3 regions of the Streptomyces sp. NPDC041796 genome follow, and region 3 is predicted to be linked to each of the others. Evidence: riboswitches for the same ligand, from Rfam matches in the RefSeq annotation. Region 3 holds a riboswitch; each other region holds the start of a gene.
The links. Region 3 has a riboswitch for cyclic di-AMP ahead of ACZ6C1_RS21295 (transglycosylase family protein). Riboswitches for the same ligand answer to the same signal wherever they lie in the genome.
Positions count from the first base shown of each region.

Region 1: another riboswitch for cyclic di-AMP. It lies ahead of ACZ6C1_RS10200 (M23 family metallopeptidase); the one in region 3 lies ahead of ACZ6C1_RS21295 (transglycosylase family protein).
Region 2: another riboswitch for cyclic di-AMP. It lies ahead of ACZ6C1_RS30960 (C40 family peptidase); the one in region 3 lies ahead of ACZ6C1_RS21295 (transglycosylase family protein).

Region 1 covers NZ_JBVJAH010000004.1:360,017-370,075, forward strand. Annotated here, with positions in the region: gene ACZ6C1_RS10175 (alkaline phosphatase family protein) at 1-1,140, opposite strand, end outside; gene ACZ6C1_RS10180 (DUF5998 family protein) at 1,140-1,724, opposite strand; gene ACZ6C1_RS10185 (bifunctional acetate--CoA ligase family protein/GNAT family N-acetyltransferase) at 1,822-4,728, opposite strand; gene ACZ6C1_RS10190 (HPr family phosphocarrier protein) at 4,907-5,188, shown strand; gene ACZ6C1_RS10195 (GntR family transcriptional regulator) at 5,423-6,151, opposite strand; gene ACZ6C1_RS10200 (M23 family metallopeptidase) at 6,370-7,158, opposite strand; cyclic di-AMP (ydaO/yuaA leader) riboswitch at 7,172-7,335, opposite strand; gene ACZ6C1_RS10205 (M16 family metallopeptidase) at 7,541-8,935, opposite strand; gene ACZ6C1_RS10210 (M16 family metallopeptidase) at 8,932-10,059, opposite strand, start outside.
Region 2 covers NZ_JBVJAH010000020.1:12,328-22,386, reverse strand. Annotated here, with positions in the region: gene ACZ6C1_RS30970 (hypothetical protein) at 140-493, shown strand; gene ACZ6C1_RS30965 (glycosyltransferase) at 501-1,808, opposite strand; gene ACZ6C1_RS30960 (C40 family peptidase) at 1,829-3,028, opposite strand; cyclic di-AMP (ydaO/yuaA leader) riboswitch at 3,027-3,194, opposite strand; gene pcrA (DNA helicase PcrA) at 3,405-5,867, shown strand; gene ACZ6C1_RS30950 (M23 family metallopeptidase) at 5,890-7,338, opposite strand; gene ACZ6C1_RS30945 (alpha/beta hydrolase) at 7,565-8,365, opposite strand; gene ACZ6C1_RS30940 (cobalamin B12-binding domain-containing protein) at 8,663-9,076, shown strand; gene ACZ6C1_RS30935 (DUF5691 domain-containing protein) at 9,385-10,059, opposite strand, start outside.
Region 3 covers NZ_JBVJAH010000010.1:63,148-73,206, reverse strand. Annotated here, with positions in the region: gene ACZ6C1_RS21330 (YfhO family protein) at 1-18, opposite strand, end outside; gene ACZ6C1_RS21325 (glycosyltransferase family 2 protein) at 145-1,116, shown strand; gene ACZ6C1_RS21320 (GtrA family protein) at 1,113-1,532, shown strand; gene ACZ6C1_RS21315 (SurA N-terminal domain-containing protein) at 1,624-2,259, shown strand; gene ACZ6C1_RS21310 (nucleoside triphosphate pyrophosphohydrolase) at 2,269-3,261, shown strand; gene ACZ6C1_RS21305 (cytochrome P450 family protein) at 3,258-4,745, shown strand; gene ACZ6C1_RS21300 (transglycosylase family protein) at 4,926-5,837, shown strand; cyclic di-AMP (ydaO/yuaA leader) riboswitch at 6,092-6,267, shown strand; gene ACZ6C1_RS21295 (transglycosylase family protein) at 6,271-6,960, shown strand; gene eno (phosphopyruvate hydratase) at 7,243-8,523, shown strand; gene ACZ6C1_RS21285 (FtsB family cell division protein) at 8,621-9,091, shown strand; gene ACZ6C1_RS21280 (DUF501 domain-containing protein) at 9,106-9,642, shown strand; gene ACZ6C1_RS21275 (Ppx/GppA phosphatase family protein) at 9,639-10,059, shown strand, end outside.

The DNA of each region.
Region 1 (10,059 bases), on a different contig from region 3:
CATCGCGGATTCGTTCGGCTCGTTGACGGACGCCGTGATGACGACGTCGTCGTGGGCGGCGGCGACGACGTCGCCGATCCTGCCGTGGACACGCTCGTCGATCGTCGGGCCGAACCATCCGGCTGCGATCGCCTCGTCGCGGCTCGCCACCCAGAACTGCTCGCCGAGCACCTCGCGCCAGCACGCCAGTACATCGGCCTCGGCGCCCGGCACCGCGTAGACGTGGCGTGCCCTGCCCTCGCCGCCGAGCAGGGAAACCCCGGCGCGCAGCTCCCAGTCCTCGTCGAAGTCGATACGGGACTGCTCGTCGAACGGGATGTCGATCATGCCGTGGTCGGCGGTGACGTACAGCGCGGTGCGGGGCGGGAGCTGCTCGGCGAGGCGCTGGACGAGTCGGTCGACGCACATCAGCTGGCCGCGCCAGGCGTCGGAGTCGACGCCGAAGCGGTGACCGCTGCCGTCGACCTCGCTGTAGTACGTGTAGACGAGCGAACGGTCCCCGGCCGCCAGTTGCTCGGCGGCCAGGTCCATCCGCTCCTCGCCGGTGAGCCGCCCGTGAAACGTTCCGCCGCTGAGCGCGACCTTGGTCAGGGGCGTGTCCCGGAAGGTCGGGGAGGAGACCTGCGCGGTGTGGACGCCGGCGGCGTCGGCGAGCTGGAAGACGGTCGGGTACGGCTGCCAGGCGTGCGGCGGTGTCCAGGGCCTCCAGCGCAACTGGTTCATCAGCTCACCGATGCCGGGGTCGCGCACCGTGTAACCGGGCAGGCCGTGCTCGCCGGGCGGCCGTCCCGTACCGACCGAGGCGAGCGAGGTCGCGGTGGTGGCGGGGAACCCGGCGGTGATCGGCCGTCCCGTGCCGCCCCGGGAGCTGCCCAGCAGCGACGTCAGGTAAGGGGCCTCGTCGGGGTGGGCCTTGATCTGCTCCCAGCCGAGGCCGTCGATCAGGAACACGCAGTTCCGGTCGGCGGGGGTGAGCTCCGCGATGCGGTGCTCGAACCCGGGTACGCCGGTGCCGGCGGCGAGTGTCGGCAGCAGATCGGCCAGGGAACCGGAGCCGTACTCGGGGGCCGGCGCGGTGTCGAGGGCGAGCGGCACCGGTTCGTCGGGCCAGGCGGACGTCATGGGTGCGGGCTGGACCATCAGCGGGTGGCCGCGGTGGCTTCGGACAGCGCCTGCGCGAAGGCGAGAGCCTGGCGGACCGTCTCGGGGCCGTCGCCGGCCTCGCTGACGCGGAGGCTCAGGTCGTCTGCCGTGGAGTTGCCGGTGTAGCCGTGGTCGGCCTCGCAGTTCGGGTCGCCGCAGGCGGCGGGCTCCAGGTCGATCCTGGAGACGGCACCCCAGCCGATGGTGAGGACGACCTCACGCGGCAGGGTGCCGGGGGTGTACGACTCGGGGTTGGCGACGACACGGCTGAGGACGACGGACGAGATCCGGCCTAGCTTGACGGACTCGGTGGAGGTGGTGGCGTAGGGCGTCGGGGAGCTGGTGTCCGCGTTCTGCTCGTCGGTGTGGCTGACGATGAAACGAGTGCTCGTCAGGACGAGGACCGTGACGTGCCGGCGCACCTCGTTGGCGTCGAAGGTGGTCTCCTGATGGACCAGGTACGACGCGATCGGCTCCCCGCCGACGGCGGCCTCGACCGCCTCGGCCACAAGGGCCGGGTAGTAGCCGCTGCGCTCGATCGCCGCGCGCAGCCCCTGGGTGGTCGTACCGGTCTTCGCCATGGACTCCATCCTACGGTGGCGCGGTGACTGCGCGGGACGCTCGGGAGCCGGGTCGGTGGTGGAGGTCGGTGGCTCGGCGGCCGGTGGGTGGGGGGTGTCAGTAGCTGGGGAGCCGGCGGGGGCCGATGTCCGTGCGGGCGGGGGGCGGGGCGAGCCGGACGGTCGCGCCGAGGACGGAGAGGCCGCGGGGGGCGACGACCACCGGTTCCAGCCCGACGGCGACGATCTCCGGGTGGTCGTCGACCAGCCGTGACACCCGGAGCAGCAGCTCTTCCAGGGCGGGGGTGTCGACGGGTGCGGAGCCGCGCCAGCCGAACAGCAGCGGGGCGGTGCGGATGGAGCGGATCTGCTCGGCGACGTCCCGGCCGGTGGCGGGGACCAGGCGGTGCGCCGTGTCGCCGAGCAGCTCGGAGGGGGCGCCCGCGAGCCCGAAGGACAGCACGGCGCCGACGGCCGGGTCGATGGCCGCGCGTACGACCGTGTCGACACCGCGCGGGACCATGGCCTGGACGACCGGCTGCAGTTCACCGGGCGTGCCGAGGGTCTCGGTCAGCTCGGCGTAGGCGGTGCGCAGCTGCTCCTCGGTGGCCAGGTCGAGGCGTACGCCGCCGAGGTCGGGGCGGTGGCGGAGGTGCGGGGCGGTGGTCTTGAGCGCGACGGGGTAGCCGAGGCCGGCGGCGGCCTGGACGGCCTCGTCGGGGGTGGGGGCGGGCAGCGTGGGGAGTACGGCGATCCCGTAGCGCCCGAGCAGCTCGCGGGCCGCGTCGGGGGGGAGGGTGACGCCCCGCTCGTCCACGTCCCCGGCCAGCGCCCTCTCGATCTGCGCGGCGGCTCCGGCCTCGTCGATGCCCTCGTACTCGGGGACGCGTCCGGGGTCGGCGGCCTGGCGCCGCCACTGCCCGTACCTCACGGCCTCGGCCAACGCCCGCACGGCCCGCTCGGCGGCGGGGTACGCGGGGATGCGGTAGCTCCGGTCGCCGGAGGTGCGGGGCGCGGGGCCCGGGGGTGGGGTCGCTGGGGCGGCGGGGGCGGGCGGGCTCGCCGGTGTGGCCGGGGCGGGCGGGGCTTGCGGGGCCGGCGGGGCCGGCGGGAGGGGGGTGGGGGTCGGCGTCGGGCCGGGCCGGGCCGTGGGCGCCGTGCTGGTGGCGGCCGCCAGGGCGTCGGCGAGGGCGCCCATTTCCACGTGGACCACCAGGACCGGCTTCGCCGGTGCTTCCGCCGAGGCGGCCCGTAGCGCCTCGGCCAGGACCTCGCCGTCACCGGACTCGGTGACCCCGTTCTCGCCGACCCAGGGGATCGCGGTGACCACGACCGCGTCGCACATGTCGTCCCGGAGGGCCTCGGTGAGGGCCGTACGGAAGTCCTGCGGCGTGGCCGCCGTCGTCAGGTCGCGGGGCCGCCGGGGCCGCAGCCCCTCCGTCAGGCAGGCGTCGTACGTCAGCAGCCCGAGCGACTCCGAATTGCCGAGGATGGTCACGCGCGGGCCCGCCGGGAGCGGCTGCCCGGCGAGCAGCAGACCGGCGTCGACCAGTTCGGTGACCGTGTCGACGCGGATCACGCCCGCCTGCCGCAGCAGGGCCGAGACGGTGGTGTGGGGGATGCGCGTGACAGGTACGGCGTGGCCGGGGGGCGCACTGCCGCTGTGCCGGCCGCCCTTGACGACGACGACCGGTTTCACCGCCGCCGTGCGCCGGGCGAGGCGCGTGAACTTGCGGGGGTTGCCGATCGATTCGAGGTAGAGGAGGACGACGTCGGTGTCGGGGTCGTCGTACCAGTGCTGGAGGATGTCGTTGCCCGACACGTCCGCGCGGTTCCCCGCCGAGATGAAGGACGACAGGCCGGCCCCGCGCCGGTGCAGCCCGGACAGCAGGGCGATACCGATGGCGCCGGACTGGGTGAACAGCCCGATCCGCCCCCGCGCGGGCGGGTGCGGTGCGAGCGAGGCGTTGAGCCGCACGTCGGACGCGGTGTTGATGATGCCGAACGCGTTGGGGCCGATGATGCGCATGCCGTACGACCGTGCCTGGCGCACCAGTTCACGCTGGCGCGCCCTGCCCTCGGCGCCCTGCTCGGCGTAACCGGCGGTCAGGACGACCAGTCCCTGGACGCCGTGTTCACCGCAGTCGGCGACGGCCTCGGGGACCCGCTCGGCCGGTACGGCGACGACGGCGAGGTCGACGGGCTCCCCGATGTCGGCGACGGAGCGGAAGGCGGGCACACCGTCCAGCGTGGTCGTCGTCTCGGGCAGGGCCCGGTTCACGGCGTACGTGCGGCCCGTGTACCCGGCGTCCAGCAGGTTGCGCAGAACCGTGCGGCCCACTCCGCCGGGGGCGCGGCCGGCCCCGATGACGGCGACGGAGCCGGGGGCGAGGAGCCGCTGCACGGACCGGGCCTCGGCGCGCTGTTCGCGGGCGCGCTGCACGGCGAGCGACCGGTCGGTGGGCTCCAGGTCGAGGTGGAGACGTACGGCGCCGTCCTCGAAGCTGCGCTTCTGGGTGTACCCGGCGTCCGTGAAGACCTTGATCATCTTGTTGTTGGCGGGCAGGACCTCGGCCGCGAACCGCCGGATGCCCCGCTCGCGGGCGACCGCCGCGATGTGTTCGAGCAGCGCGGACGCGACGCCCCGCCCCTGGTGGGCGTCCTGGACGAGGAAGGCGACCTCGGCCTCGTCGGCCGGGGCGCTCGCGGGCAGACCCTGTTCATTGATCCGGTCGTAGCGGACGGTGGCGATGAACTCGCCGCCGACGGTGGCCGCCAGACCCACCCGGTCCACGTAGTCGTGGTGGGTGAAGCGGTGCACGTCCTTGGCGGAGAGCCGGGGGTAGGGTGCGAAGAACCGGTAGTACTTCGACTCGTCCGAGACCTGCTCGTAGAAGCTGACCAGGCGCTCGGCGTCATCCGTGGTGATCGGCCTGATCCGTGCGGTGCCGCCGTCCCGCAGCACCACGTCGGCCTCCCAGTGGTCGGGGTACACGTGTTCCGGCTGATCCGACGGGGTCCGCATGGGCCCCAGGGTACGGTGCGGGCGCCCGGCCGCGGAGGTGCCTGTGGACAACGCGGGGCGAGTGGGCCGGGCCGGCCCGCGGCGGCCCCGCGAGGGCCGGATCGAGCACCCTGTGGAACATGAGAGACTGGATTGGACCACTGGTCTAGACAACCGCCGAGACTCGAAGGGCAACACCATGGCTGAGCGCCGCGTCAACGTCGGCTGGGCCGAGGGCCTGCACGCCCGCCCCGCCTCCATCTTCGTCCGTGCCGCCACGGCCGCCGGCGTCCCCGTGACGATCGCCAAGGCCGATGGCAACCCGGTCAACGCCGCGTCGATGCTCGCGGTGCTGGGCCTCGGCGCGCAGGGCGGCGAGGAGATCGTGCTCGCTTCGGACGCGGAGGGCGCGGACGCCGCCCTGGACCGTCTGGCGAAGCTGGTCGCCGAGGGTCTCGAGGAGCTCCCCGAGACGGTCTGACCTGCCGGTCACCCCACGCGACACCAGGCGGAGCCGTATTCCCGGAATCGGGTGGTACGGCTCCGTTCTGTTTGCCGCGCTTCGCCCCTCCCCCGGGTGCCGACCGCCGGGCCCGTGCGGCCGGCGCGGAAATTCACCGGGCCGACCACCCCTGGGAAAAAGGCGGCGCACCCCCTTTTCAGGCAGGGGTGAATAGGGGCAAGAATTTCCCCCTCTTTGTATACGGTACCGCTGTTAATTGCGGGCGCTCGCGGTGTTTACGCGATGTTGCGAAGTCCTCACCACACGTCCGCCCGAACGCTCCGACCGCCGCGATCCCTCCGGGCGTTCCGCCCGCTCGGCGCGGCGCAGCCGGTGCGCGGGCAGGGTGCGCTCGACGTGGAGGGCGGTGAGCGCGCGGGCGCGTTCGGCGTCGCCGCGGGCCACGGCGTCCACGATCACCCCGTACTCGGCCCACACCTCCGTCGGCCGGGCGGGCTGGTCGACGGCGTACATCCAGGCGATCTTGTGCCGTAGCTGGGTGAGCAGCGCGGTCAGCGCCGCGCTGCCGGCCGCCTGGGCGAGCGTCTCGTGGAACCAGCCGCCCAGCGAGCGGAGGTCGTCCCCCTGGCCGCGACGGGCCCGCTCCTGGCCCAGCCGGACCAGGCCGCGCAGCACCTTCAGATGTGCCTCGGTGCGGCGCTGGGCGGCGCGCGCGGCACCCAGCGGCTCCAGCAGCGTACGCATCTCCAGCAGGTCGGCCGCTTCCTGCTCGGTGGGCTCGGCGACGCACGCGCCGACGTGGCGGCGAGTGGTGACGAAGCCCTCGGACTCGAGGGTGCGCAGTGCCTCACGGACCGGAACGCGCGAGACGCCGTAGCGGCGGGCCAGGTGCTCCTCGGTGAGCCGGCTGCCGCGCTCGAACACGCCGGTGACGATGTCGTCGCGGATCGCCGTGCATACCGAGTGCGCTGGAATGCGCATACCAGAACCCCCACTTAATCCGCGCGAAACTCAGCCGATCGACGCCTGTTGAGTGACTCTATTGCAGCGGGACGGAATTTCCGATAGCCACCCGTAATCCATGGAGTTCTTTTTGGCCAGGAAGTCCGTGCCGGGAAGGCGCCGCCCGAGGACACGGCAAGGCGAAGGCCCCGGTTCGCATCCCGAACCGGGGCCTTCGCCGAACAGACGGAAGGCGGTCAGACGTTGACGCCGTGCGAGCGGAGGTACGCGACGGGGTCGATGTCCGAGCCGTAGTCGGCGCCCGTACGAGCCTCGAAGTGGAGGTGCGGGCCGGACGAGTTGCCGGTCGAGCCCGAGAGACCTATCTGCTGCCCCGGCATCACGGTCTGGCCGACCGAGACGTTGATCGACGACAGGTGGCCGTACTGGGTGTACGTGCCGTCGTTCATCCGGATCACGATGTTGTTGCCGTACGCGCCGCCCCAGCCGGCTTCGACGACGGTGCCCGCGCCCACGGAGACCACGCTGGAGCCCGAGGCGGCGTGGAAGTCGATGCCGGTGTGGCTGCCGGACGACCACATGGCACCACCGGTCTGGTAGCCGGTGCTGACGTACGTGCCCGCGACCGGCAGCTGGAAGGCGTTCAGCCGCTTGCGCTCGGCCTCGCGGTCGGCGCGCTCCTTGGCCTCACGGGCCGCCTTCACCCGGGCTTCGGCCTTGAGCTTGGCCTCCGCCTCGGCCTTCGCCTGGGCGGCCGCCTTGGCCGCGGCCTCCTGGGCCTCCAGCTCCTGGGCCTCGGCCTGGGCGTCGACCTGCTCCGCGAGGGTGTCGGTGATGACCGCCTGGTTGAGGCCGGTGTCCTCGAACGAACCGGGCGCGGCGTCCGGGGCGGCGGCCAGCGCCGGGGAAGCGAGGGTTCCGATGACGCCGGTGGTGGCGAGGGCCGCGACTCCGGCGACGTGTGCGCTCTTACGGCTCAGGCGGCTCGGGGCACGGTGCTTCCCGGTGGCACGGGTGAACGCCATGAAGTGGCTGGTCCTTTCCTTCCTTCTCGCCTACCGGGTTAGCTGACGGGTTCGGAGCAGGAAGGTCTCCTACGGGCCCCTCCGCACGGGTGCGAAGGCGTCCGATTCACCCCAGGGACTTCATGGGTCCCCGGCTCCCCAGGCTCGCGCCTGATGGGGACTCGGCGATCGCTGCCCGGTGCCGCGGGTGCGGCGGGTACCGGTCGGACAGCGCATCAGACGCTAAGCGGCCGATCTTTCAATCACCAAACAGACACGGTTTTTTGTAGCGCACGCCACAGGGCAGACACCGAACCTCCGCAACAAATCGGACATATGACTGGGCCCCCGGCATCGGGTGATACCGGGGGTCCGGGGACCGTCGTGGAGGGTCCGGTGTCAATCAGCCGGTGACAACGGTCACTTCACCGATTCCGAGCGCCTCGACGGGCTCCTTGATCTGAGCCGCGTCGCCGACGAGGACCGTGACGAGACGGTCCACCGGGAAGGCGCTGACGACCGCCGCGGTGGCCTCCACGGTGCCGGTCTCCGCGAGACGGGCGTAGAGCTGGGCCTGGAAGTCGTCGGGCAGGTGCTGCTCGACCTGGTCGGCAAGAGTGCCCGCGACGGAGGCGGCCGTCTCGTACTTGAGCGGGGCCACACCCACCAGGTTCTGCACGGCCGTCTCGCGCTCGGCGTCGGTCAGGCCCGCGGCGGCGAGGGTGTTCAGCACCTTCCACAGGTCGTCGAGCGCCGGGCCGGTGTTCGGCGTGTCGACCGAGCCGCTGATGGCGAGCATGGCGGCGCCGCCCTGGGGGCCGGAACGCAGGACCTGGCCGAAGGCCCGTACGCCGTAGGTGTAGCCCTTCTCCTCGCGCAGGACCTTGTCCAGGCGGGAGGTGAGCGTGCCGCCCAGGCAGTAGGTGCCGAGCACCTGGGCCGGCCAGACCCGGTCGTGCCGGTCGGGGCCGATCCGGCCGATGAGTAGCTGGGTCTGCACGGCGCCGGGGCGGTCGACGATGACGACACGGCCCGTGTCGTCCGCCGTCACGGGCGGCACCGGGCGGGGCTCGGCCATGTCGCCGGTCCAGGCGCCGAGGGTGTCGGAGAGCACCGCGTCGAGGTCGACGCCGGTGAGGTCGCCGACGACGACCGCGGTGGCGGTGGCGGGGCGGACGTGGGCCTCGTAGAAGGCGCGTACGGCCGCCGCGTCGATCCGGGCGACGGTCTCCTCGGAGCCCTGCCGGGGCCGCGACATACGGGAGGTGGCCGGGAACAGCTCCTTGGAGAGCTGCATGGCGGCGCGGCGGGCGGGGTTGGCGATCTCGTGCGGGATCTCGTCGAGCCGGTTGCGGACGAGACGCTCGATCTCGCTGTCGGCGAAGGCGGGCGCCCTCAGCGCTTCGGCGACCAGTCCGAGGGCCTTGCCGAGCCGGGAGACGGGGACCTCGAGGGAGACGCGTACGCCGGGGTGGTCGGCGTGCGCGTCGAGGGTGGCGCCGCAGCGCTCCAGCTCGGCGGCGAACTCCTCGGCCGAGTGCTTGTCGGTGCCCTCGGACAGGGCTCGCGCCATGATCGTGGCGACGCCGTCGAGGCCCTCGGGCTCGGCCTCCAGCGGGGCGACGAGGAAGATCTCGACGGCCACGACCTGCTGGCCGGGGCGGTGGCAGCGCAGGACGGTCAGGCCGTTGTCGAGCGTGCCGCGGTCGGGGGCCGGGAAGGCCCACGGCTTGGCGGTGCCGGGCCGGGGCTGCGGGTGGAACTCCATGGACGTCAGGGACACAGCGGCGTCGCTCACTGGTCGGCCCCCTCTTCTGCCTGGTCGCTGTGGTCGGTGCTGATGGGTTCGTAGACCAGCACCGCCCGGTTGTCGGGGCGGAGGCGGGCCTTGGCGACCGCCTGCACCTCCTCGGCGGTGACGTCCAGGACGCGCTGGACGGCGGTCAGGGCGAGCTGCGGGTCGCCGAACAGGACGGCGAACCGGCACAGTTCGTCGGCGCGGCCCGCGACCGTGCCGAGCCGGTCGAGCCACTCGCGCTCCAGCTGGGCCTGGGCGCGCTCCATCTCCTCGGGCGTGGGGCCCTCGGCGGCGAACCGGGCCAGCTCGTCGTCGACCGCGGCCTCGATGTCGGGCACCTCGACGCCCCCGGACGTCTTGACGTCCAGCCAGCCGAGTGAGGGCGCCCCGGCCAGACGCAGCAGGCCGAAGCCGGCCGCCACGGCCGTACGGTCGCGGCGGACCAGGCGGTTGTGCAGCCTCGACGACTCGCCGCCGCCGAGGACGGTGAGGGCGATGTCGGCGGCGTCGCACTCGCGGGTGCCGTCGTGCGGGAGCCGGTAGGCGGCCATCAGGGCGCGCGCCGGGACCTCCTCCTCGAGGACCTCGCGCAGCTGCTCGCCGATGATCTCGGGGAGCGTCCCGTCCTTGGGCGCCTGCTTGCCGTCGTGGGCCGGGATGGAGCCGAAGTACTTCTCGATCCACGCCAGGGTCTGCTCGGGGTCGATGTCGCCGACGACCGACAGCACCGCGTTGTTCGGCGCGTAGTACGTACGGAAGAAGTTCCGCGCGTCCTCGAGGGTGGCGGCGTCCAGGTCGGCCATGGAGCCGATCGGCGTGTGGTGGTAGGGGTGGCCCTCCGGGTAGGCGAGGGCGGTCAGCTTCTCGAAGGCCGTGCCATAGGGAACGTTGTCGTACCGCTGGCGGCGCTCGTTCTTGACGACGTCCCGCTGGTTCTCCATCGACTCGTCGTCGAGCGCGGCGAGCAGGGAGCCCATCCGGTCGGCTTCCAGCCACAGCGCCAGCTCCAGCTGGTGGGTGGGCATGGTCTCGAAGTAATTGGTGCGCTCGAAGCTCGTCGTGCCGTTCAGGGAACCGCCGGCGCCCTGCACCAGCTCGAAGTGGCCATTGCCCTGGACCTGCTT
Region 2 (10,059 bases), on a different contig from region 3:
GCAGGTGAGGGTTCAGGAGCGTATTCCGCAAGAGCCCACCTGCTCGGAATCCCGCATTCCATATCACCTGCGACCGATGCGACGAATGAGGTGACCCTGGCCGGAGACCGGTGGTAACGCCCGGGCTAGGCTCCGCCCCATGGACGTACTCATCAATGTCTTCGTCGCGCTGCACATCATCGGTATCGCCGCTCTGCTGGGCGGCTTCATGACGCAGATGAAGGCGATGGGGGAGGGTGCGGCGCGTTTCGGCCCCGCGATGCTGCACGGCGCCCTGACCATGCTGCTCACGGGCGTGGTCCTGGTCGGGCTCAACCAGGCCGACGACCAGACCGTGAACAACGTCAAGATCGGTGTGAAGCTGGCCATCCTGGTCGTCATCCTCGGCCTGGTCTACGTCAAGCGGGACGAGGAGCGGGTCGACAAGGCGGTTTTCGGGGCCGTCGGCGGCCTGACCATGGTGAACATCTTCATCGCCACGCTCTGGACCTGATCGCCCGTCAGGCGCCCCGGGCGGCCGCCTCCTCGATGAGCTCGGCCGCCCGCCGCAGCCCGTCCCGTTCGCGGATCACCGCACCCGTCGCCGCCAGCCGCTCGCGCAGGGACGTGTCGCCGAGCAGCCGCTCCAGGGCCCCGGTCAGTTCCTCGTCCGTGAACCGGTAGGTGTCCAGCCGGACGCCGAAGCCCAGCTCCTGCATGCGCTGCGCGTTGTCGTACTGGTCCCAGAACAGCGGCAGCACGATCATCGGCTTCCCGAAGTGCAGCGCCTCCGTCGTCGTGTTGTTGCCGCCGTGCGTGATCACCAGGTCGACCAGGGGAAGGACCGACGTCTGGGGCAGGAATTCCGCGCCCCACATGTTCGGCGCCAGCTCGATCTCGGCGTGCAGCGGCCCCTTGGAGACGATGTAGCGGTACGGCGTCCGCGCCAGGACCCCGATCACGCGGCGCATCAGTTCCACGTCCGCGGATCCCAGGGAGCCGAGCGAGAAGTAGATCAACGGCGGCTCGCCGTCCGCCCCGGAGGGCGCGAGCTCCGGCGGCAGGACGAAGTCCTCGTCCGTCTCCCGTACGCACGAGTCCAGCCGGTGCCAGTGCGGCGGCAGCACGCGCGCGTAGTCGGCCGCCTCGGGATACACGTACAGATTCGTCCCGGCCTCGTGGATGAACTCCAGCTCGGGCAGGGGCGGCGCCCCCTGCTCGGCCACCCAGGTGCTGAAGTCGGCCCACAGCTCCCGGTGCGTACGGTCGTACTCGGCCCGGAAGGCCGCCCAGCCGGAATCGTCGCCCGCCGGGTAGCCGGAGAAGGCCGGCGGGACGCCCGGACTCCTGATCTCCAGCGGGTTGCAGGAGACGATGCGTACGAACGGCACTCCGGCGGTCAGCAGGGCGGGGAACGCCACCACGTTGTCCTCGACGATCACGTCCGGGCGCACCCGCTCGACGACCGCCTTCAGCTGCGGCTCGCAGTGGCGGGCGCCCGAGACCAGCTCCGTCCGGACCGGTCTGATCCAGGTGCCGAGCTGCTCGAAGGTCGGCTTGCGGAACTCCGGAGCGGTGTCCCGCACGAAGTCCTTCCAGAACCGGCCCGCGTCCTCCTCCCCGTCCGGGGGAGGAGCGAGACGGACGAGGTCCTCCTCGAAGCCGAGCGCGCTCAGCCTCACCCTCCAGGACGCCTCCGCGGCGAACACCACCCGGTGGCCGCGGCGCCGCAGCACGTCCGCGATCCCGACGCAGTTGTTCGTCGGCCCGTACGCGCTCTCCGGTGCGAACAGGACGGTGAGCCGGCGGTCGGTCACGGTTCCCCCCATGTGATCCCCCTGTGCGGTCGTCAGGCCGGGCGCACGCCACTGTGGACGGGCATGCAGTGGATGGACTCCTCGCGCACGTTCGCCCCGGGACCCAGCGCGTGGATCATCTTCCCGTCGCCCTTGTAGATGCCGACGTGCCTGATGTCGTCGTAGAAGAACACCAGGTCGCCGGGGCGCAGGTCCTCCGTCGCGACCCGGGTGCCCGCCAGCACCTGGTCCCGGGCCGCACGGGGGAGGTCGACCCCCGCCGCCCGCCACGCGGCCTGGGTGAGCCCGGAACAGTCGTACGAGCTCGGGCCGGTCGCGCCCCACACGTACGGCTTGCCGATCTGCGCCTCGGCGAAGGCGAGCACCTCGCGGGCCTTGGCGGTGTAGCCACTGTCGTCGTCCGGCTGCTGGAGCTGGTGCTGATGCAGGTGATCCTGTTGTTCTTGCTGCCGCTGCTCCTCGGCCTTGCGGCGGGCGTCCTCCTGGCGCCCCCGCTCCTCCGCCGTCAGCCGCGCCAGCAGCGACCGAGCCTCGCCGAGCTTGCGCTGCACGGTCTGCTTGGCGGTGCGGAGGGAGGCCTGGGAGGCGGTGAGCGACTCCTGCTTCCGTGTCGCCTCCGCCTGCTGCCGGGCGGCCCCGGCCTCCACCCGCTGCTCCGTGACCTCGGCCTCGCCCCGCTGCGCCCGGTGGTCGGTGAGCGTCTCGTGCCGGTGGTCGGTGAGCGCCTCGTGCCGATGGCCGGTGAGCGTCTCGTGCCGGTGGTCCATGAGCCGGTCCACCGGCGGAGCCTGGTCCACGACCGCCTGCGGGCCGTCCGGGAAGACCAGCGACGTGGTCGGAGCCGACCCGCCCGACCCGTACCGCGTGGCCGCGTGGCTACCGAGGGGGCGGCGGGACTGCTCCGGCGCTTCCGTACGCCGGGCGGCGCCGGCGAGTGTCCCGCCGGCCTCGCGCCGCTGCTCGTCCGTGGCTTCCCTGGCCTTGCCGTACTGCTGCGTCGCCGTGCCCGCCTGCCGGTAGAGGTCGTCGACCTTTCTCTGAACCTCCTCGACCGTCGGCCCCCGGTCCTGGTCACCCGGGCCACCGGACGCCGCGGTCGCGCTCTGTGACGACAGGAACGTGACCGAGGCCAGGGCGGCGGCCGTCGTGACCCCGACGGCGGGGTGGTGGGCATGCAGGGTCTGCAAGGTGCGCGATGTGCGCGGCTTGCGATGCGACGCCAAGGTCGGCATCTCCTTCCGTGGACCGCCTACCGGGTCAGCTGTCAGGTTCGGGCGGAACGGAAGGTGCCCTACGGCCGTGCCCGAGCGGCTGCGGGCCGATTCACCTCGGTCGTACGTGGTGGGTCCCCGGTTCCGAACTGCCGTGGCGGCAGCACGGATTCGGCGTGGGCGATCCGACTGGCGTGGTTCGCCGAAGAGAGAACGGACCGCTTGGGCGAGCACGCTAGCCAACCTGTGGTGGTGCTGTGAAGGTTGATGTTCGATATGCCCGATACGTATTCGTGACCTTGGCGTGATGTCGTCGACGCGGTACGGAGCGTGACGAATCGGGCCTGTTCCCGGTTCGTCCACGGCTGTCAGTGGGGCGGCCTAGACTCGATAGGCGATGAGCAGCCTCTTTGACGACAGCTTCCTGGCGGACCTCCGGAACCACCCCTCCGAGGAGCCCCCGCCGCCCGAGGACTCCGAGGGCCCCGGGCACGGCCCGGCCGCGGAGGAGGTCCCGCACGACCTCTTCGGGGACCGCTTCGACGTGCCCCCGGCCCGGGACACCCACTACCGCGACGGTGCCCCGCGTCCCGTCGTGGACCCCGCCGCGCTGCTGGAGGGGCTGAACGAGCAGCAGCGCGCCGCCGTCGTGCACACCGGCTCGCCGCTGCTCATTGTCGCCGGCGCCGGCTCCGGCAAGACCCGGGTGCTGACCCACCGCATCGCCCACCTGCTGGGCACCCGGCACGTCCACCCCGGGCAGATACTGGCGATCACCTTCACCAACAAGGCCGCCGGTGAGATGAAGGAGCGCGTCGAGCAGCTCGTCGGCCCGCGCGCCAACGCCATGTGGGTCATGACCTTCCACAGCGCGTGCGTCCGCATCCTGCGCCGCGAGTCCAAGAAGCTCGGCTTCACGTCGTCCTTCTCCATCTACGACGCCGCCGACTCCAAGCGGCTGATGGCGCTGGTCTGCCGCGATCTCGACCTCGACCCCAAGCGCTTCCCGCCGAAGTCGTTCAGCGCCAAGATCTCGAACCTGAAGAACGAGCTGATCGACGAGGAGGCCTTCGCCGACCAGGCCGCCGACGGGTTCGAGAAGACGCTCGCCGAGGCGTACCGGATGTACCAGGCACGGCTGCGCGAGGCCAACGCCCTGGACTTCGACGACATCATCATGACGACGGTCCACCTGCTCCAGGCGTTCCCGGACGTCGCCGAGCACTACCGCCGCCGCTTCCGCCACGTGCTCGTCGACGAGTACCAGGACACCAACCACGCCCAGTACACGCTCGTACGCGAACTGGTGGGCACCGGTTACGAGGACCTGGACCCGGCCGAGCTGTGCGTCGTGGGCGACGCCGACCAGTCGATCTACGCCTTCCGCGGCGCCACCATCCGCAACATCCTCCAGTTCGAGGAGGACTACCCGGACGCGACCACGATCCTGCTGGAGCAGAACTACCGCTCCACGCAGACCATCCTCTCCGCCGCCAACGCGGTCATCGAGCGCAATGAGAGCCGCCGCCCCAAGAACCTGTGGACCAACGCAGGCGAGGGCGCCCGGATCATCGGGTACGTCGCGGACACCGAGCACGACGAGGCGCAGTTCGTCGCCGACGAGATCGACCGGCTGACGGACGCGGGCGACGCCAGGGCCGGCGACGTCGCCGTCTTCTATCGGACGAACGCCCAGTCCCGTGTCTTCGAGGAGATCTTCATCCGCGTCGGCCTGCCGTACAAGGTCGTCGGCGGCGTCCGCTTCTACGAACGCAAGGAAGTCCGGGACGTGCTGGCCTACCTGCGCGTCCTGGCCAACCCCGAGGACAACGTCCCGCTGCGCCGCATCCTCAACGTCCCCAAGCGCGGCATCGGCGAGCGCGCCGAGGCGATGATCGACGCACTGGCGCTGCGCGAGAAGATCACCTTCCCGCAGGCGCTGCGCCGCGTCGACGAGGCGTACGGCATGGCCGCCCGGTCGGCGAACGCCGTGAAGCGGTTCAACACGCTCATGGAGGAGCTCCGCACCATCGTGGACTCGGGCGCCGGCCCGGCGGTGGTGCTGGAGGCCGTCCTGGAGCGCACGGGATACCTCGCCGAGCTCCAGGCCTCCACCGACCCGCAGGACGAGACCCGCATCGAGAACCTCCAGGAGCTCGCCGCCGTCGCCCTCGAGTTCGAGCAGGAGCGCGGCGAGGAGCCCGGCACCCTGGCCGAGTTCCTGGAGCAGGTCGCGCTCGTCGCCGACTCCGACCAGATCCCGGACGAGGACGAGGAGGGGTCCGGTGTCATCACGCTGATGACCCTGCACACCGCCAAGGGCCTGGAGTTCCCGGTGGTGTTCCTGACCGGCATGGAGGACGGTGTCTTCCCGCACATGCGTGCCCTCGGCCAGACCAAGGAGCTGGAGGAGGAGCGGCGGCTGGCGTACGTGGGCATCACGCGTGCCCGCGAGCGGCTCTATCTGACGCGGTCGTCGATGCGCAGCGCGTGGGGGCAGCCCTCGTACAACCCGCCCTCGCGGTTCCTGGAGGAGATCCCCGGACAGCACCTGGAGTGGAAGCGCACGGGTGCGATGGCCAAGCCCGCCGGGCCGACGTCCGGCATCGCGTCGTCGCTGTCGTCGTCACTGTCGTCGAGGTCGCGGGCCGGCGGCCCCTCCGGCTTCGCCACCCGGCGTACGACGGACAAGCCGGTGATCTCCCTGGCGGTCGGGGACCGGGTGACGCACGACCAGTTCGGGCTCGGGACCGTCATGGCGGTGACGGGAGCGGGCGGGGACGCGCAGGCGACGATCGACTTCGGGGACGAGAAGCCGAAGCGGCTGCTGCTGCGGTACGCGCCGGTCGAGAAGCTGTAGGCCGCTCGGAAAGCCGTAGCGGTCAGGAGGTCGGGTCGAGGCCGTGGCTGCGCAGCCACGGCAGCGGGTCGATCGCGGCGCCGCCGCCGGGCCGTACCTCGAAGTGCAGGTGCGGTCCGGTGGAGTTGCCGGAGTTGCCCGAGTAGGCGATGACCTCGCCGGCCTTGACCTCGCCGGACCGGATCTTGGTGCTGCTGAGGTGGCAGTACCAGGTCTCGGTGCCGTCCTTGGCGGTCACGATCGCCATGTTCCCGTAGGCGCTGTTCCACTGGGTGCGCACGGTGCCGTCGGTCGCGGCCATGACGGGGGTCCCGTACTGGACGGGGAAGTCGATACCGGTGTGCAGGGACATCCAGTTGACGCCCGCCTGCCCGTACTGGGCGCTGAGCTGGTGCAGGCCGACGGGGAGGGCGAACTTGGGGCGCAGCGCCTCGCGGCGGGCCGCCTCCTCCTCGCGCTTCTTGCGCTCCGCCTCCTGGCGCGCCTTGAGGTCGATGCGCTCCTGGGTGCGGCTCGCGCGGTCACCGAAGTCGCGGGCGTCGGCGCTGAGCGCGGCAAGCTGGGTGTCCAGCTCGCTGTTGGCGACGACCGGCTGGACCGAGGCCGGGTCGGCGGCGGTCACCGTCTTCTCGTCGCTCTTGGTCTCGCCGGTGGCGCTGCCCGTGAGGCCGCTGACGGACGCGGCGGCGATACCGGCGACGCCCATCACACAGGCGGAGGGCATGGCGACGGTGAGGAGCGCGGAACGTTTGGCAGGGGTCCGGCGGCGGCCGCGGCTGCCGCCACCGCCTCCGCCGGAACGGCGGCTGGGCCGGGGGGCGGCGACGGGTGCGAGTGCGGTTTCGGTGAGGCTCTCGTGCAGGTCCTCGGGCTCCGCCCCGGAATCGGGCTCGGCCGAGGGTTCGTCGTCGGGGCCGAGCTCGTACTCCGGTTCCGCCTCGGCGGCGGACTCGTGCGCCGACGGGGACTCCGCGAGGGGTTCCGGCGCGGGGAGCTGGTCCGCGGCCGCGTAGTCGTACTGCTCGGGGACGGTGAACGTCTCGGTCGGCGCGGCGGCGTAGTTCCAGGCGGTGGCGTCGTAGGCGCCGGTCTCGAAGGAGGTGGCGGCCGTGGTCGCCCCCGGGGTGCCGTTCCACTGGCCGGTGGTGTCGTACGCGCTCGCCTCGCTCCAGGCGCTCGCGTCCCACTGGCCGGTGTGGGCCGAGTACTCGACGTAGCCGGTGGTGTCCGTGGTGGCCCACTGCTGGGTGGCGGCGGCCCACTGGGTGCTGTCGTACTGGCCGCTGTGGTCGGCGGTGTAGCCGACGTGGTAACTGCCGCTGCTTTCGTAGGTGTTCTCGTATGTGCCGGGAAGGGCACCGAAGAGTGGATCGGTGGCGAAGCTGCCGGTGTCCAGGCTGCCGGTCTCGAAGCTGCCCGTGGAATACGCGTCGTCTCCGACGTACCCGGCGTGGGGGTGCTGGTCGTTCACCAACTTCTCTCTCGCCTCGGCAGCAGGACCAGATCTGGGGAGGCCCCGGCGACGGGGACCCAGAGGGGAAAGCAGTGGGCGCGACTGTACCCGGCGGTACGCGCAAGCGACAATCTTCCGTGGGTTTTGGCCCCGGGGGAAACGGGCATTCGGCCGCCTTTCGGCGGAGTGTGGGCAGAGGCTTGGCCCTACGTTCGAGAAGTGTTCGAAGTTTGGTCGGGGTGCGTCAGGCCACGGACGCGGAATCAGATGTTCCGTCGGCCGCCTCGTCGGACTCGAGGACCTGGCGGATGCCCGCCGCGACCGCCGGGTGGACGGGCAGGGCGAGATGGCCGATCCCGGTGACGCGTACGTTCTGCGCGACCAGGTCCGGATGATCTATCCGTGCCGTCTCCACGGGCACCATCCACTGGTCCAGATCGCTCCAGAAGCTGACGAAGCGCGTACGGCAGTGAGGCGCGGGCTCGCTCAACTCCCGCACGACGGACGAGCCCGGACGCATCTGCCGCACCAGCGGGTGCGCGCCCGCGAGCGGCGCGACGGTCGTGCCGGAGTGCGGCGTACCCAGCGTGACCAGGGTGCGTACCCGGTGGTCGCCGCCGAGTCGCTGGACGTAATAGCGGGCGATCAGTCCGCCGAGACTGTGGCCGACGATGTCGACCTCGCGGTGTCCCGTGCGGTCACAGATCTCCTCGATGTGGCGGCCGAGGAGCTCGGCGGCGGCCCGGACGTCACACGTGAGCAGGGAGTAGTTGAGCGACTCCACGTGGCGGCGGCCGTGCCGGACGAGGGACCGGCGCAGCAGCACGAAGACGGAACGGTTGTCCACGAAGCCGTGCAGCAGCACGGTCGGCGGATGCGGACCGCCTGCGACCGGGAGCGGTCGGCGTTCCGGCGCGATGCCGGTGGGGTAGAGGACCAGGTGGCCGGCGAGGATCGCCAGCTCCAGGGCGGTGGCCTTGATCAGCGCGGCGGACAGCCGTAACGGGAAGAAGGGCAGCACTTTCCAGGGCAACAGGACCTTCACGGCCGACCTCCGAACTGGGGTGCCGTCCCGGAGGGTGGTGGCCGTGCGGCCGTATCCCCGCGCCGTGCGGCTGGCGGCACGGTGATACGACGACCTCGTGGCGGCTCCCGTCGCGATCGTCCCGGCTCTCCTGTGGCCTCTGGGCCCGCCCGGTGCGGGTACGACGCGTAGCGAACATGTCCCACGTGTGATTTCCCCCTCGGTATCCACCGCGAAACGGCCGGTTGCGGGATGCTGTCGATAACGTTCGTTCACCTCCCCGGCATATAGGTACGGGGGACGCATGTGGAGGCAGTGATGGGTGTGACCGGTCCGATCCGCGTGGTGGTGGCCAAGCCGGGTCTCGACGGCCACGATCGCGGCGCGAAGGTGATCGCGCGGGCGCTGCGTGATGCCGGTATGGAGGTCATCTACACCGGCCTGCACCAGACGCCGGAACAGATCGTCGACACGGCGATCCAGGAGGACGCGGACGCGATCGGTCTGTCGATCCTGTCGGGCGCCCACAACACGTTGTTCGCCAAGGTGCTCGAGCTGTTGAAGGAGCGCGAGGCGGAGGACATCAAGGTGTTCGGCGGCGGGATCATCCCGGACGCGGACATCGCGCCGCTGAAGGAGAAGGGCGTGGCGGAGATCTTCACGCCCGGCGCGACGACCGCGTCGATCGTGGACTGGGTCAACGCCAACGTGCGCGTCTCCGCCGAGGCGTAACCCTTCACGGGGCTCCCGCCCCGTGTCGCCCGTCGCGGCGAGCCCCGCCCGGGGTCGGCGACCAGGTGCCGGGTGCCCGGTGCCGGGTCCCGGCGCGCCGGCACCCGGGGCTGCCCGCCCGGGCGTCGGTTGGCGTGGGGGCCGCTCCGTGGGGGGTGTCCCGGGCTCTCCTTCGCAAGCTCAGTCGTCTTACGCCCGGAACACCCCCCACTGCGCGTCCCCCTTCCCGGGGCGGGGCGGGGGTGGTTCCGCCGCAGGCCCAGGCGCCCGCCCACCCGGCCCGCGCCACTGGCGTGGGGGCGGAACGGTCAGGTGCTGGGTACCGGGGGCGGAGTCACCGGTAGGAGTTCGGCGTGCATCGCCGCACGCAACCGCAGTGTGGCGACCAGCCGCTGGAACGCCTCCGACCAGTAGCCCCCCGCTCCCGGCGACGCCCCTTCCGGTTCGTCCGGCACGGCGGTCAGAACCTCCAGGCGGTCCGCCTGGCCCGGGTCGAGGCAGCGCTCCGCCAGGCCCATCACGCCGCTGAAGCTCCACGGGTAGCTCCCGGCGTCGCGCGCTATGTCCAGCGCGTCCACCACCGCGCGGCCGAGCGGCTCGGCCCACGGCACCGCGCAGACGCCCAGAAGCTGGAACGCCTCCGACAGCCCGTGCGCCGCGATGAAGTCGGCCACCCAGACGGCCCGTTCACCGCCGGGCAGGATGGACAGGAGTTTCGACCGCTCGGCGAGCGAGGACGTGCCCGGGCCGGTCGCCGGGGGTGTCGTCGGCGGGCCGAGCAGCGCGCGGGCCCAGGCGGGATCCCGCTGCCGGACCGCGGCGCGGCACCACGCGGCGTGCAGCTCGTCCCGCCAGTCGTCCGTGACCGGCAGGGCGACGATCTCCGTGGGCGTACGGCCGCCCAGCCGGGAGGACCAGACGGCGAGCGGGGCGGCTTCCACCAACTGGCCAAGCCACCAGGATCTTTCACCGCGGCCCGTCGG
Region 3 (10,059 bases):
GGGCACGTTTCTCTCCATGGTGCGGCCGAATATGCCAGCGCCCTTCCGGGAAATCACCAGCCCCCCGGACCAGTTCACGCGATGGTCGTCTGCCCGCCATGTGGAGCGACCGCCACCGACACGCGCATCCGTTGTCGTTCTTCCGTGCTGATCTCGATAGTCGTGCCGTGCTTCAACGAAGAGGAGATCATCGGCCGCTTCCACGACCATGTGACCACGGAACTCGAATCCCTTGCGGTGGAATTCACCGTGGAATTCGAGCTGGTCTATGTGGACGACGGAAGCCATGACCGTACGCTCCCCCTCATCGAAGGGATCGCGGCTTCCGATTCCCGTACGCGCTATGTCTCCTTCAGCCGCAATTTCGGCAAGGAGGCGGCGATGCTGGCCGGCCTGCAGCACGCGGGCGGGGACGCCGTCGTCATCATGGACGCCGACCTCCAGCACCCGCCGGAGCTGATACGCCGCATGCTGCGGCTGCACGGCGAGGGCTTCGACCAGGTGGTGGCGCGGCGCACCCGCAGGGGCGACCGGGTGACCCGTACCGTCGCCGCCCGCGTCTACTACCGGCTGATCAACCGCCTCGTCGACGTCGAGCTCGTCGACGGTGTCGGCGACTTCAGGCTGCTGTCGCGCCGGACCGTCGACGCGATACTGGAACTCACCGAGTACAACCGCTTCTCCAAAGGCATCTTCGCCTGGGTGGGATTCCGCACCACCACCTTCGAGTACGAAAATGCCCGGCGTGAGCAGGGCCGCTCGAAATGGACCTTCGGCAAGCTGCTCAACTACGGCCTGGACGGTTTGATCTCCTTCAACGACAAACCACTGCGGGCCGCGCTCTATCTCGGCCTGCTGCTGGTGTCCCTCGCCGCCGCGTATACCGCCTGGATCGTCGGTGACGCCCTGGTGAACGGTGTCGACACCCCCGGTTATGTCACCCTGCTGGTGACGGTCACGGCACTCGCCGGGGTGCAGATGGTGATGCTGGGCCTCGTCGGGGAGTATGTGGGCCGTATCTATTACGAGGTGAAACGCCGCCCGCACTTCCTGGTGAAGGCGACCAACACGCCCGTACCGGACCACCGACCCCGTGGGGAGCTCGTACGCCGATGACCGTCCGCGGCCAGATCGTCAGGTTCGCCCTGGTCGGCGTGGTGAACACCACCACCTACTACGGCTTCTACCTGTCGTTCCTGGCGCTCGGCCTGCCCTATGTGGCCGCCCACGTCGTCGCCTTCCTGCTCTCCATGACCGGGTCCTTCTTCCTGAACTGCCGCTTCACCTACCGGACCCGCCCCACGTGGCGGAAGTTCCTGCTGTTCCCGCTGACCAACGCCGCCAACTTCGTGATCACCACCAGCGGCGTGTGGCTCCTGGTCGACGTGGCGGGCTTCTCCAGCCGCTGGGCCCCGCTGCTCGCCGCCGCGGCGGCCATCCCGATCACGTTCGTCGTCTCTCGGACGATCATGCTGAGGCCCGAGACCCCCCGGACCCGTGACTCGTTGACCGAAGCAGTGGCCTCGAAGTAGTGGCCTGAGCCACATTCACTGCCTACCATCGATCACCGCAAGGTCGTTCACACTGACGCACGACCCACGCCGGGAGGCTCCTTTGCACCGCCTGCATCGCCGCCGTCGCACCGCGCTCTCCGTCTCCGCCGCGCTCCTCGCCGCGGCCCCGCTCCTGGCCGGCTGCGGAAGCGACGCCCACCCGGGCGCGGCGGCCGTCGTCGACGGCGACCGGATCGAGGTCGCCGCCCTCCAGGCGCAGGTCAGGGACGTACGCAGCGCCCAGGAGACGTCTCCGCAGGCGAAGCAGCTGATCGAGGCCACCGGCGACCTGAACCGCGAGAAGCTGAACGGCATGATCTTCGACCGGGTGGTGGAGAAGGTCGCCACCGATCACGGGATCACCGCCAGCCGCAAGGAGGTCCAGGAGACCCGGCGGGCCGCCGCGGGCCAGAGCGGCGGCGAGGAGCAGCTCGCCGCGATGCTGCTGCAGCAGCAGGGCATCGCGCCGGACGAGATCGACAGCGTGGTGCGGCGCAACGTCCTCATGAACAAGATCGCCGCGAAGCTGGGCGCCGGGAACACCCCGGAGGGGCAGCAGAAGCTCACCGAGGTCTTCGCGGCCGCGTCCAAGGCCCTCGACATCGAGGTGAACCCGCGGTACGGCACCTGGGACAACGACAAGATCCAGCTCGGTGAGTACACCGCACCCTGGATCCGCCGGCTGAGCGAACAGCGGCAGATGTAGGTTCGAGGGGTGAACGCCGACACCCCCGACACCCCTGGCCGCATCGTTCTGCTCACCGCCAGCCACCGCGTCGCGCCCGGGCTGCTGTCCTGGCCCGCGTGGCGGACACTGCACGACGCCGACCGGGTCCTGTGCGCCGACGAAGCGCACCCGCAGCTTCCGTACCTGCGCGAGGCGGGCGTCGCCGTGGACATCGCCGCGCCCACCGCGCAGGAGCTGGTCGACTTCTGTGCCGGGGGCCGCGCGGTGGTGGTCGTGGCGACCGGCGAGGGCGACCGCGCCCTGACGGACGGGCTGGCCCGGATGGCGGGCTCAGGCCGGGTCGCCATGCCCGACCTGGAGCTGCTGCCCGGCTCGTACGACCTGCCCGGCGCCCGGCTGCTGGACCTGGTCGAGGTGATGGACCGCATCCGCCGCGAATGCCCCTGGTCGTCGCGGCAGACGCACGAGGGCCTGGCCAAGTACGGCATCGAGGAGGCGTACGAGCTCGTCGAGGCCATCGAGGACGGCGACCGTGACGAGCTGCGCGAGGAGCTCGGGGACGTCCTGCTCCAGGTGGTGTTCCACGCGCGGATCGCCGAGGAGCACGAGGAGGAGCCGTTCTCGATCGACGACGTGGCCGGCACGATCGTCGACAAGCTGATCCACCGCCACCCCCACGTCTTCGGCGACGAGCGCGCCGAGACGCCGGAGGAGGTCAAGGAGCACTGGCTGCGGACCAAGGCGATCGAGAAGCGGCGCGCGTCGGTGACGGACGGCGTCCCGCTCGGCCAGCCGGGCCTCGCCCTGGTGGCGAAGCTCGCGAGCCGCGTCCGCAACGCCGGTCTGGACGTCGCCCCGCCGTCCGGTGACGGCATCGGCTACGAGCTGCTGGCCCTCGCCGTACGCGCGGAGGCCGCGGGCGTCGACCCCGAGGCGGCCCTGCGCGCGGCCGGTCGCGCCTACCGCGACGCGATCCGGGCGGCGGAGGCCCCCGCGGCGCCGGATACCGTCGAGGAGTGAACGCCCCGCACGACAAGAACGCCCACCCGAGCACGCCGGACACCCCCGAAGCCGCCCCGGACGCCTCCGAAACCGCCCCGTCGGGCACCCCGGCCGCCCCGCGCCACCCGGCCGCCCCGGACGCCTCGCGGGGCGAGGCCCCGGAGGGGCAGCCGGCCGGCCAGGGCGGTCCGGACAGCCCCACGCCCTCCGACGCCCCGCGCGCCCGCGCCCCGCGGTCCGGCGTACCGGCCACTTCTGAGGACGGGGCGCCCGAGCTCTTCACCTGGGAGTTCGCGACCGATCCGTACCCCGCCTACGCCTGGCTGCGGGAGCACGCGCCCGTGCACCGGACGAGGCTCCCCAGCGGGGTCGAGGCGTGGCTGGTGACGCGGTACGGGGACGCGCGACAGGCGCTGGCCGACCAGCGGCTGAGCAAGAACCCCGCGCACCACGACGAGCCCGCGCACGCCAAGGGCAAGACCGGCATTCCGGGCGAGCGCAAGGCCGAGCTGATGACGCATCTGCTCAACATCGACCCGCCGGACCACACCCGGCTGCGCCGGCTGGTGTCGAAGGCGTTCACGCCCCGCCGCGTGGCCGAGTTCGCTCCGCGTGTGCAGGAGCTCACGGACCGGCTCATCGACAACTTCGTTACAAAGGGGAGCGCCGACCTCATCCATGAGTTCGCCTTCCCGCTCCCCATTTACGCCATTTGCGACATGCTGGGGGTGCCCCGGGAGGACCAGGACGACTTCCGCGACTGGGCCGGGATGATGATCCGGCACGGCGGCGGGCCGCGCGGTGGGGTCGCGCGGTCGGTGAAGAAGATGCGCGGCTATCTCTTGGAGCTGATCCACCGCAAGCGCGAGACGCCGGGGGACGACCTGATCTCGGGGCTCATCAAGGCCTCCGACCACGGCGAGCACCTCACCGAGAACGAGGCCGCCGCGATGGCGTTCATCCTCCTCTTCGCGGGCTTCGAGACGACGGTCAACCTCATCGGCAACGGCGTCTACGCGCTGCTGCGCAACCCCGGCCAGCGTGAACGCCTCCAGGCCTCCCTGGCCGCCGGTGAGCAGGGGCTGCTGGAGACCGGGGTCGAGGAACTGCTGCGCTACGACGGGCCGGTGGAGCTGGCGACGTGGCGGTTCGCGACCGAGCCGCTCACCATCGGCGGCGAGCGGATCGCGGCCGGCGACCCCGTGCTCGTCGTGCTCGCCGCGGCCGACAGGGACCCCGAGCGGTTCGACGAGCCGGACACGCTCGACCTGGCGCGGCGGGACAACCAGCACCTGGGGTACGGGCACGGCATCCACTACTGCCTCGGCGCGCCGCTCGCCCGGCTGGAGGGGCAGACCGCGCTGGCGACGCTGCTGACCCGGTTGCCCGACCTTCGGCTTGCGGTGGATCCGGCCGATTTGCGGTGGCGTGGCGGGCTCATTATGCGGGGACTGCGTACGCTCCCGGTCGAGTTCACCCCGTATGCGCCCCCCAATAACTGACGCTCCGTCATTTCTGTGATCTTCGCGTAATCTCCGCTGCATCGACTTGTGACTAGCGTTCGAATGCCGCTACGTTCACCGTCACCTCAGCAGTCACGCGAAAGGCAGCACCGCATGCGCTCCGGGAACGGCCGGCACCGACGACCCCGTCAAGCCCCCGCCATCGTCGTCGCGGCAGGGGTGACCGGATCCGCCATCGCGCTCCCGCTGCTCGGCGCGGGTTCCGCGTCGGCGGCCGACGCCACCACATGGGACCGGGTGGCCGAATGCGAGTCCGGCGGCATGTGGAGCGCGGACCTCGGTAACGGCTTCTACGGCGGCCTGCAGATGTCGCAGGAGACCTGGGAGTCGTACGGGGGCCTCGCCCACGCCGCACGCCCCGACCTCGCCAGCCGCACCGAGCAGATAGCCGTCGCCGAGAAGGTCTACGCCGCGACGGGCGTCAAGGCGTGGGAGACCTGCGCCCCCATCGCGGGCCTGGGCGGCGCCACCACCTCCCCCGACGCCGACCCCACGGGCACGGCCCCGGCCACGCCCGAGGCGGCGGACCCGACCGAGACGCTCGAGGACACGGGCACGCCCGAGCCGTCGGAGCCGTCCGACCCGGCCGGGTCCCTCCTGCCCACCGAGCCCGCCCCGACGACCCCTGGCGCGCCGCAGAGCCCCGCCCCGGGGACCGGGAAGCACCGGGGTGAGCCCGCGAAGGAGGAGGCGTCGACGACGGAGCCGACCGACCCCACGGCCCCGGCCGCCCCCGCCGACCCCACCGCACCGGTCACGCCCGGCACGCCGGAGGGCGAAAGCACCCTCAAGCCCACCGATCCGGCGAATACCGGCAATTCGGCCACCGACCGCGAAAACGGTGGACACCCCTCGCGGGGTGACGGGGCGACACGCGACCCGGGGAGCGTCGCGCCCGGCGCGTACACGGTCCAGCCCGGCGACAACCTGTCGGTCATCGCGGACGAGCACAAGGTCCCCGGCGGCTGGTCGGCGCTCTACGAGGCCAACCAGGACACCGTCGGTGCCGATCCGGACCTCATTCTCCCCGGTCAGAGCCTTGAGCTGACGACGGATCAGCCGCAGGACTGAGGCTGTATGTCCGCTTCTGTGTAAGTGAGACATGAATCTCTTCGGCCCGGCGGGCGGGCCACGGCCCACCGAACCGCACAATCCGCCCTTCACCTGCGTAAACGCCCGTCAATGGCGGGCGGATAAGGGCTGATTGACCCGGATGTCCGTCTTTGAACTTCGGGAAGGTCTGTGGCTACGGTCGTGACCGCTCGCCACCGCGGGCCCCTTCGACCGGAACGCCGAATCCTGCCGCCGGTCGACGGGAACAGTCGTCGCGTCATGCGCCGAAGGCAGGAGCGGGGGACCCAGGTAAGTGCCGGGCCCGGCCATGGAGACATGGCATGGAACCGGCTTGGGGTGAAGCCGCGCGCACCACGGTGCCGCGCGGCCGGGCCACTCACTCGCCCGAACCCGACAGCTCACCTCGCAGGCGTCGGTGAGGAGATGTCCCATGCTGTTCTCCGGCAAGTCCAAGCACCGTCGCCCCTCCAAGGCCGCCCGATTCGTCGCGTTCGCCGGTATCACCGGTGCCGCCGTCGCCGCCCCGCTGATGGGCGCCACGACCGCCTCGGCCGCCACCGGCGCCGAGTGGGAGAAGGTCGCCCAGTGCGAGTCCGGCGGCAACTGGTCCATCAACACCGGCAACGGCTACTACGGCGGCCTGCAGTTCTCGGCCTCCACCTGGGCCGCCTACGGCGGCACCGCGTACGCCCCGACCGCCGACCAGGCCTCCAAGTCGCAGCAGATAGAGATCGCCGAGAAGGTCCTCGCCGGCCAGGGCAAGGGTGCCTGGCCGCACTGCGGCGTCGGCCTGTCCAACGCCTCCTACGACGGCGGCGGCGCCGAGCAGGCCCAGCCGCAGCCGGAGCGCAAGGCCGAGCAGCCCACCACGCGCAGCGAGCAGCGCACCGCGCCCAAGGCCGCTCCCAAGGCCGAGTCGAAGAAGACCGTCACCACCCCGACCGGCAAGAAGGTCGAGAAGGGTGACGGCGAGTACAAGGTGAAGGCCGGCGACACCCTCAGCACCATCGCCGCCGAGAAGAAGGTCGCGGGCGGCTGGGAGAAGCTCTTCCAGCTGAACAAGGACATCGTCGACGACGCCGATCTGATCTACCCGGGCCAGCAGCTCCACCTGAGCTGACCCTCGTGAGACCACCCCGGTCCGGCGCGTCCTTCCCCCGTACGCGCCGGGCCGGGGTTTCCCGTTCCGCCCTCCTGAGCGGCCCCTCGCACACCCTGGCTACCCGTCGGTAAGTTTCATGTCGTTTTGCCCGTAATGCCGACTCGTGCGCCCTTTTTCGTCCCAGGAGGCGGGCGTCGGCTGGTCACGGCTCCGCGGCCGGTTAGGCTCTTGCCGCAAGGCCAAAGAGACCCTGCACCACCATGCGTCACATCTTGCGTCACATCCCAGAAGGAGATGCTCGTGCCGTCCATCGACGTCGTCGTAGCCCGGGAAATCCTGGACTCCCGAGGCAACCCCACGGTCGAGGTCGAGGTCGGCCTCGACGACGGCAGCACCGGCCGTGCTGCCGTTCCGTCCGGTGCCTCCACCGGAGCGTTCGAGGCCCTCGAGCTCCGCGACGGTGACAAGGACCGCTACCTCGGCAAGGGTGTCGAGAAGGCCGTCCTCGCCGTCATCGAACAGATCGGCCCGGAGCTCGTCGGCTACGACGCCACCGAGCAGCGGCTGATCGACCAGGCGATGTTCGACCTGGACGCCACCCCGGACAAGTCGTCGCTCGGCGCCAACGCCATCCTCGGTGTCTCCCTCGCCGTCGCGCACGCCGCCTCCGAGGCGTCCGACCTGCCGCTCTTCCGCTACCTGGGCGGCCCGAACGCGCACCTGCTGCCCGTTCCGATGATGAACATCCTGAACGGCGGCTCGCACGCCGACTCCAACGTGGACATCCAGGAGTTCATGATCGCTCCGATCGGCGCGGAGTCCTTCTCCGAGGCCCTTCGCTGGGGCGCCGAGGTCTACCACACCCTGAAGAAGGTCTTGAAGGAGAAGGGCCTCTCCACGGGTCTGGGCGACGAGGGCGGCTTCGCCCCGAACCTCGACTCCAACCGCGCCGCCCTCGACCTCATCCTCGAGGCCATCAAGCAGGCCGGTTACGCCCCGGGCAAGGACATCGCCCTGGCGCTCGACGTCGCCGCGTCCGAGTTCTACAAGGACGGCGCCTACGAGTTCGAGGGCAAGTCCCGCTCGGCCGCCGAGATGACGGACTACTACGCCGAGCTCGTCGACGCGTACCCGCTGGTCTCCATCGAGGACCCGCTGTTCGAGGACGACTGGGACGGCTGGAAGACCATCACCGAGAAGCTGGGCTCCAAGGTCCAGCTCGTCGGCGACGACCTGTTCGTCACCAACCCGGAGCGCCTGGCGCGCGGCATCGAGGAGAACGCCGCCAACGCCCTGCTGGTCAAGGTCAACCAGATCGGTTCGCTGACCGAGACCCTCGACGCCGTCGAGATGGCCCAGCGCAACGGCTTCAAGTGCATGATGTCGCACCGCTCCGGCGAGACCGAGGACGTCACCATCGCCGACCTGGCCGTCGCCACCAACTGCGGCCAGATCAAGACCGGCGCCCCGGCCCGCTCCGAGCGCGTCGCCAAGTACAACCAGCTGCTGCGCATCGAGGAGATCCTCGACGACGCCGCCGTGTACGCGGGCCGCTCGGCCTTCCCGCGCTTCAAGGGCTGATCCTTCCCAGCCCGGGTTACGTACGTCCCCGGCCACGGTCCCGTACCGTGTCCGGGGACGTACGTACGTAACGGGCAAGGGGAGGCGGGTACAACACATGGCCCGGGACCGGTTCTCCACCGCGACCAGGTTGCGACTGCTCGGCGAGCAGACCGCCGCCCGCGTCTACCGCTCCCAGACCCGCCGCCAGGCCCGCCGCTCCCGGCTCACCGGACGCGCGGCCTTCCTCGCGCTGGTCGTCTGCTCGCTGGTGGTCGCCCTGGCCTACCCGATGCGCCAATGGGTGTCCCAGCGCGCCGAGATCGCCGAGCAGGAGCGGCTGGCGGCCGAGGCGGGCGAGCGCGTCGAACGGCTGCGCGACGAGAAGGCGCGGCTCCAGGACGACGCGTACATCAAGCGCCTGGCGCGGGAGCACCTGCACTATGTACTCCCGGGGGAGACCGGCTACACGGTCATCGACCCCGACGCGGTGCGCCAGCGCCGCACCGACCAGGGCGCGGCCGACCGCCCCTGGTACTCCAACCTCTGGGACGGCGTGGACACCGCCGACCGCACCGACCGCAAGTAGAACCCAAGGCAGGCATGGAAACGCCCCCTCCGCAGACCGAACGCACCGAGCCCACCGAGGCGGACGTCGCGGCGTTCAAGGAACAGCTCGGCCGCCCGCCGCGCGGCCTGCGCGCCATCGCGCACCGCTGCCCGTGCGGCAACCCGGACGTGGTGGAGACCGCGCCCCGGCTCCCCGACGGCACGCCGTTCCCGACGACGTACTACCTCACGTGCCCGCGCGCGGCCTCCGCGATCGGCACGCTGGAGGCGAACGGCGTCATGAAGGAGATGACCGAGCGTCTCCAGAGCGACCCGGAACTCGCCGCCGCCTACCGCGCGGCGCACGAGGACTACATCGCGCGCCGCGACGCCATCGAGGTCCTGGAGGGCTTCCCGAGCGCCGGCGGCATGCCGGACCGGGTGAAGTGCCTGCACGTGCTCGTCGGCCACTCGCTGGCCGCCGGGCCGGGGGTGAACCCGCTGGGCGACGAGGCCATCGCGATGCTGCCGGAGTGGTGGGCCAAGGGCCCCTGCGTCACCGCCCACCGGGACGAGGAGGCCGGCGAATGACCCGCGTCGCCGCCATCGACTGCGGTACGAACTCCATCCGTCTGCTCGTCGCCGACGTCGACCCGTCGACCGGCGAAGTCACGGACCTGGACCGCCGGATGACGATCGTGCGGCTGGGCCAGGGCGTCGACAGGACCGGGCGGCTCGCGCCCGAGGCGCTGGAGCGGACCTTCGCGGCCTGCCACGAGTACGCCGCCGTGATCAAGGAGTACGGCGCCGAGAGGCTCCGGTTCGTGGCGACCTCCGCCTCGCGCGACGCCGAGAACCGCGACGACTTCGTCCGGGGCGTCATGGACATCCTGGGCGTGGAGCCCGAGGTCATCAGCGGTGACCAGGAGGCGGAGTTCTCCTTCACCGGGGCGACGAAGGAGCTGACGGGCTCCGACGAGTACCTGGTCGTGGACATCGGCGGCGGCT